DNA from 2 places in the Cupriavidus sp. SS-3 genome. Region 1 is predicted to be linked to the other one. Evidence: riboswitches for the same ligand, from Rfam matches in the RefSeq annotation. Region 1 holds a riboswitch; the other holds the start of a gene.
The links. Region 1 has a riboswitch for glycine ahead of gcvT (glycine cleavage system aminomethyltransferase GcvT). Riboswitches for the same ligand answer to the same signal wherever they lie in the genome.
Positions count from the first base shown of each region.

Region 1 (3,403 bases):
GGAAGTCGGTCTGCAGGCCGCGCAGGTTATCCAGCGTGGCGCCGCGCCAGCCGTAGATGGCCTGGTCGTCGTCGCCCACCGCGGTGAAGGCCGGTGCGCGCAGGTGCGAGCCACCCGCCAGCAGCTTGAGCAGCTGGTACTGGCAGGCGTTGGTGTCCTGGTACTCGTCGACCAGGAAGTAGCGCAGCCGGTTCTGCCACTTCAGCTGTACCGCCTCGTTGCGCGCGAACAGTTCCGCCGGCAGGCGGATCAGGTCGTCGAAATCCACCGCCTGGTAGGCGTTCAGCGTGGCGACGTAGTTGCGGTAGACCAGCGCGGCCTGGTGCTCGTCGGCATTGGCAGCCTGCGCGATCGCGGCCTCGGGGTCGACCATGCCGTTCTTCCACAGCGAGATCGTGCTCTGCACGCCGCGGATCAGCTTCTTGTCGGTGGTGCCCAGTTGCTCCTGGATCAGGCCGAAGCAGTCGTCCGAATCCATGATCGAGAACTGCGGCTTCAGGCCCACGTGCTCGGCTTCCATGCGCAGGATCTGCACGCCCAGCGAGTGGAAGGTGCAGACCGTCAGCTGCTTGAGCGGAATGCGCTTGCCCTCGCGCGTGGTCTTGCCCTCCATCAGCTTGGCGATGCGCTCCTGCATCTCCTTGGCCGCCTTGTTGGTAAATGTGACGGCGGCGATATGGCGCGGCTCGAAGCCCTTGTCCTCGATCAGATGCGCGATCTTCTGCGTGATCACCCGGGTCTTGCCGGAGCCCGCGCCGGCCAGCACCAGGCAAGGCCCGTCCAGGTAGCGGACGGCTTCGGATTGGGCGGGGTTCAGGCCATGGGTCATGCGGGCAGGTGTCGGGGGCGGCAGCGGAATCGCGGGAAAGAGCGGATTTGCCGGCATCCCGTCACCCGGGCCTGCGGCAAAGCTGCCGATGTTAACACGCTCGCCGCGGCGGGTCAGTCAGCGCAAGCCGCGAGGGTGGGCCAGGCCGTGTCACTGGCGTAACACTTCGTAAAGACCGGAGCCAATGACATAACGCGACACTCTAATCAGTGTGTCCCCCGGTCCGCCGGATCGCTCGGGCATGCACGAATCATCACATCGGAGCCAACAATGAAAACCCTGCAAACTTTGACCAAGGTGACCCTGATCGGCATGACGGTCGCGGCCTTTGCCGGTTGCGCGGACATGACCCCGAAACAACGTAACACCGCCATCGGCGCCGGTGCCGGCGCGGTCGGCGGCGCCGTCCTGACCGACGGCAGCGCGCTGGGTACGCTGGGCGGCGCGGCCGTGGGCGGCGTCATCGGCAACGTTGTCACCGACGACAAGAAGAAGTAAGCAGCCCCGGCGCGCAGCGGCGGGTACGGGCCCTTGCCGTGGTTTGACAAAGGCCGGGGCCTCCCGTACATTGCGCGCATCCAACCGGGAGAGCGCGCATCGCCTGCGCCGCCGAAGGGGTATCACCCGAAAACTCTCAGGCACCACGGACCGGTCGGATCGGCATGCAACATGCACACAATGCATGCCGCACTCTGGAGAGCGGCACCCGTCATTCGTGGCGAGCGTGCCCACCGAAGGGGCGCGCGAGGATTGGGTCCACGGGATCCGCCTCGTAATCTCTCAGGTATCGAGGACAGAGGGGTCATCCGCCGCAGCGGATTGCTCGCCATATTGGCGTAGCGATCGTTGCGGCGGATGGCCCTTTTTTGTTTTCGCCAACCGAGACTGCCCCCGAGGATTCCATGACGCTCCATGCCACGCCCCTCAACGCTATCCACCGCGCCCTCGGCGCCCGCATGGTCGACTTCGGCGGCTGGGACATGCCGGTCAACTATGGCTCGCAGATCGAGGAGCACCATGCCGTGCGCAACGATGCCGGCATGTTCGACGTCTCGCACATGTGCGTGGTCGATCTCGCCGGCCCGAATACCCGCAGCTTCCTGCGCGGCCTGCTGGCCAACAACGTCGACAAGCTGCAGTCCCCCGGCAAGGCGCTCTATTCCTGCATGCTGGACGAGAACGGCGGCGTCATCGACGACCTGATCGTCTATTTCTTCGCCGAGGACCGTTTCCGCCTGGTGGTCAACGCCGGCACCGCGGTCGGCGATATCGACTGGATCCGCGCCCGCAACGACGCCACCGGCAGCGGCGTGACCATCACCCCGCGCCGCACGGACGTCGCGCCCGAGGGCGTGCAGCCGCTGGCGATCGTCGCGGTGCAGGGACCCAACGCCCGCGCCAAGGTGTGGAGCACCTTCCCGTCGACCCAGCCTTCCGACGCACTCAAGCCGTTCAATGCCGTGGTCGTGCAGGATCCCGACCTCGGCGAAGTGATGGTGGCGCGCACCGGCTACACCGGCGAGGACGGCTTCGAGCTGGTGGTGCCGGCCGCAAGCGTCGCCGGCCTGTGGGAAAAACTGAATGCCGCGGGCGTGCGCCCGGCCGGCCTGGGCGCACGCGACACGCTGCGCCTGGAAGCCGGCATGAATTTGTACGGCCAGGACATGGACATCAAGGTCTCGCCGCTGGACGCGGGCCTGGCGTGGACCGTCGACCTGCAGAGCGAGCGCGACTTCACCGGCAAGGCGGCACTGACCGCGGCGGGTTCGCGCCAGCAGTTCCTCGGCCTGATCCTGCGGGACAAGGGCGGCGTGCTGCGCGCCCACCAGAAAGTCATCACCCCCGCCGGTGACGGTGAAATCACCAGCGGCACCTTCAGCCCTTCGCTGTCGCAATCGATCGCCTTCGCGCGACTGCCGCAGGGCGTGAACGTGGGCGACACCGTGCAGGTGGAGATCCGCGACCGCAAACTCAACGCGACTGTGGTTAAACTGCCGTTTGTGCGTCATGGCAAGGCACTCGTGAGCTAAGGGGACAGCCCCGCTCACCCAACGGTCGCCCTCGCCTGCCGGCAGCGTTGCCGGGCAGGCATCACCCAACAAGAAACAGATCTGAATCCGGAGAACCTTCATGAATTTCCCCGCTGACCTCAAGTACACCGAGTCGCATGAGTGGGTGCGCGTCGAAGCCGACGGCACGCTCACCATCGGCATTACCGACCACGCACAGGACGCGCTGGGCGACATCGTCTTCCTGGAGCTGCCCGAAGTGGGCAAGTCGGTCGGTGCCGGCGACGCGCTGGCCGTGGTCGAGTCGGTGAAGGCCGCTTCCGACATCTACGCGCCCGTGGCCGGCGAAGTGATCGCCGTCAACGAGGCCGCCACCGCGGCGCCGGAAAGCGTCAACGCCAACGCCTTCGACGCGTGGCTGTTCAAGCTCAAGCCGGCCAATGGCGACGACGTCAACGGCCTGATGTCGGCCGACGCCTACAAGGCCAGCGTCGGCGCCTGATCGCCCGCCGGTCCCCCTCCGGGACCGGCATACCGCATTCGCGGCGCCGCGGCACGGCTGACC
Region 1 is NZ_JAYLVT010000016.1:53,695-57,097, reverse strand. It holds gene U9J39_RS21680 (UvrD-helicase domain-containing protein) at 1-829, opposite strand, end outside; gene U9J39_RS21675 (glycine zipper 2TM domain-containing protein) at 1,100-1,327, shown strand; glycine riboswitch at 1,403-1,490, shown strand; glycine riboswitch at 1,512-1,636, shown strand; gene gcvT (glycine cleavage system aminomethyltransferase GcvT) at 1,732-2,859, shown strand; gene gcvH (glycine cleavage system protein GcvH) at 2,960-3,340, shown strand.

Region 2 (3,403 bases), on a different contig from region 1:
CCGTAGAGCCAGCGCGCGTCCTCGCCATTGCCGGGCGCAAAGGCATTGGCCGGAATCACGTACTGGGAGCCGCCGATATTCACCGGGCCGCTGGACACCACGTTGCCGCTGGCGTCGCGCAAGTAGCTGCCGGTGGCGTTGGAGCGGTCCTGCTGCCAGTAGGCAGCGGTGAACTGCGCCTGCAGCGTGCTGGTGATGTCGTAGCCGAGCTTGAGCTTGAGCTGGTCCTGCACCGTGTGCGTAACGCCCTCGCTGTTCACGCCCATCACCACGCGGTCGCGCCCGCTCTGGTCCTGGTCGAAAAAGGCCCCGGAAACCGGCGTGTCCGCCGCGCCCGCGGGCCGCGTCGAGCGCGACGCGGTGTAGAAGCTCAGCGGCTGGCTCTTGCTGTCCTGCCGGTCCACGCTGACCAGCCACGAGAGCGCGCCGACGCGGTCGCCCACATAGGCGTTGGCATGCACGCCGTTGAAGTTATCGTGGGTGCCGTACAGGCCGAAGCGCTGCGTGAACAGCTGCACGCTGGCATCGCCCTCGAACTTCTCCGGCGTGCGCGTGGTGATCAGCACCGTCGCGCCCAGCGAATTGCCGGGATACAGCGCCGAATACGGGCCGTACAGCACGTCCATGCGCTCGATCTCGGCGGCATTGACCAGCGACCAGCGCGGCGGGAAGCTGAAGTCCGAGCCCAGCAGGTTGGACAGCAGCAGCCCGTCCGCATAGACCAGCCCGCGTGCCGACTGGCGCGAACTGGTGCTGCGCACCGAGATGATCGAATTCATATCGCCGATAAAGCGCTTGCGCACGGCGAGGTTGGGCGCGTACTTGAGCGCGTCCTCGGTATTGACCACGTTGAAGTCGGCCATGCGCGTGCTGCTGATGCCATACGCCGGCGCCGGCGTGTTGGGCGGGATCGCCGGCGTCTCGCCGCGTTCGGGGCGGGCCGATACCACCACCTCCTGCAGCGGCGCGGGCGCCTCCACGCCTGCCTCCACCCCTTGGGCGGCGGCCACGGCGGGGCCCATCAGCACTGCCGAAACGGCCAGTGCAATGCGGTGTTTCTTCACTGAATGCCTTGTTGTCGTCGTTGTGGGCTCGCCGCGACGCCTGCGCAGCATCAGGCGCTCCTCCCGGACGTCCTCGATAGCGAGCGCTGACATTTTATGGGGCCGGAAGCCATCGGCCGATGCGACATAGCGACGCGGCTAGCGCGCCATATCCGCATGCATCCGTGTTAACCCGCATATCCAATACGGGGCCTTGTCACTACATTGCCCCGACTGGCGTCAAGCCAGCGTGATGCAGGGAGAGACTGTCGCGGCGCCCGCCGCGCATGGCGCCGAAGGAGCAACCGCCCCGGAAACTCTCAGGCAAAAGGACCGGCATCACCCGTCAGTGCACTCTGAAGAATGCCGGACGCCATCGTCCGCCCGGCATACCGAAGGAGCAAGCGCGCCCGCCCCCGCGGCAAGGCGTCGTGAATCTCTCAGGTCCAGAACAGAGGGGGCGTCCTACACGCATGTCGCGTGCGGACTCCCACCCTTCGACGTTCCTGGATCCTGCAGATCATGAAGACAATCGCTGTCATCGGCGGTGGCATCACCGGTGTCACCACCGCCTACGCGCTGGCGCGGCGCGGATTCTCCGTCACGCTGTTCGAACGGCATCGCTATGCCGCCATGGAAACCTCGTTCGCCAACGGCGGGCAGCTCTCCGCATCCAACGCCGAGGTCTGGACCCACTGGTCCACCATCGTCAAGGGGATGAAGTGGATGCTGCGCAAGGATGCGCCGCTGCTGGTCAATCCCCGGCCCAGCTGGCACAAGCTGTCGTGGTTCGCCGAGTTCATCGCGTCGATTCCCCACTACCGCCGCAACACCATCGAGACCGCGCGCCTGGCCATCGCCGCGCGCGAGCACCTGTTTGCCTGGGCGGCGCAGGAAGGCATCGATTTCGACCTGAAGAAGGAAGGCATTCTCCATATCTACCGTGACAAAGCCGGCTTCGAGCATGCCGGCCGCGTCTCCGCGCTGCTGGCGCAAGGCGGGCTCGAGCGGCGCGCGGTGACCCCGCAGGAGATGCGCGCGATCGAGCCGATGCTGGCGGGTTCCTACTACGGCGGCTACTTCACCGAAAGCGATTCGACCGGCGACATCCACAAGTTCACCAGCGGCCTGGCCGCCGCCGCTGCCCGCCTGGGCGTGCGCTGCCGGTACGGCCAGGACGTGCGCGCGGTGAAGACGGACGGAAGGCATGCCACCGTCACCGTGCAGGACGGCGCGGACAGCGCCAGCTCTACCTTCGACGGTGCCGTGATCTGCGCAGGCACCGCCAGCCGCGCCCTGGCGGCAGGGCTGGGCGACCGCGTCAACATCTATCCGGTCAAGGGCTATTCGATCACGGTCAACCTGACCGACGAAGCCAGCCGCGCCGCTGCGCCGACGGTCAGCCTGCTCGACGACGAAACCAAGCTGGTCACCAGCCGCCTCGGCGACGACCGCTTCCGCGTCGCCGGCACCGCCGAGTTCAACGGCACCAACCGCGATATCCGCGCCGACCGCATCCGCCCGCTGGTGGACTGGGTGCAGCAGTGCTTCCCCGGCGTCAGCACGCGCAGCGTGGTGCCATGGGCCGGGCTGCGGCCGATGCTGCCCGACATGCTGCCGCGCGTGGGCCGCGGCCGCTCCGCCTGCATCTTCTACAACACCGGCCATGGGCATTTGGGGTGGACCTTGTCGGCGGTGACGGCGGACATGGTGGCGGGGGTTGTGGACCAGGCAATGGGGAGTGCGCCGGCGATGGTGCCTGGCGCGGTTTTGGCGCCGGTGCGGGCGTGAGGCGGCGGAGGCAAAGGGCTTAGCACGCAAGCGCATTTTCAAGAGTCAGCGATTTCTGAATCCGTTGCCCGGATTCAAACTTCGCGCGCCCCTGGAAATGCGACATCTCTCATCGATTCCCCGGTACCGACAGGAAATACTGGTGGCGTCATCGGACCACCGATGATCGGGTGTGGAAAGCCCGGATGTATAAGGTGGACAGGCGTTGCGCTTGTAGCGGGCAACGCCTGTGTGTTCGCACGAACCAAGCCGGCTCCCTGGCGGGCCGGGCGAGGCAGCCGCAAGGCTGGCCGGTTCCCCACCTTTGACCGGTCTTTCCACCCTCGCCGTCTGGCCCGCCGCCCTCATGTGGAAATGAGTGGCGCGCCTTTACTAGTGGGGAACTTATGGCAACGATCGATGAAATCACAAACGACTGTCTTCAGCAGGTTCGCGCAGGAATTGAAGGGGTTCTCGTACTGCTGGATCACGAAAGCGAAAGTTCGGACGGCTGCTTCAGTGCGCTGTGTCTGCTTGGCATGGTGAAGATGCAGCTGGATGGGCTGATGGTTGAGCGAGAGCGGTTGCAA
Region 2 is NZ_JAYLVT010000013.1:39,703-43,105, reverse strand. It holds gene U9J39_RS20020 (TonB-dependent receptor) at 1-1,064, opposite strand, end outside; glycine riboswitch at 1,291-1,389, shown strand; glycine riboswitch at 1,390-1,508, shown strand; gene U9J39_RS20015 (D-amino acid dehydrogenase) at 1,524-2,834, shown strand; gene U9J39_RS20010 (DUF1484 family protein) at 3,221-3,403, shown strand, end outside.
Region 2: linked by a shared signal. The riboswitch ahead of U9J39_RS20015 (D-amino acid dehydrogenase) and the one ahead of gcvT (glycine cleavage system aminomethyltransferase GcvT) in region 1 are both predicted to bind glycine.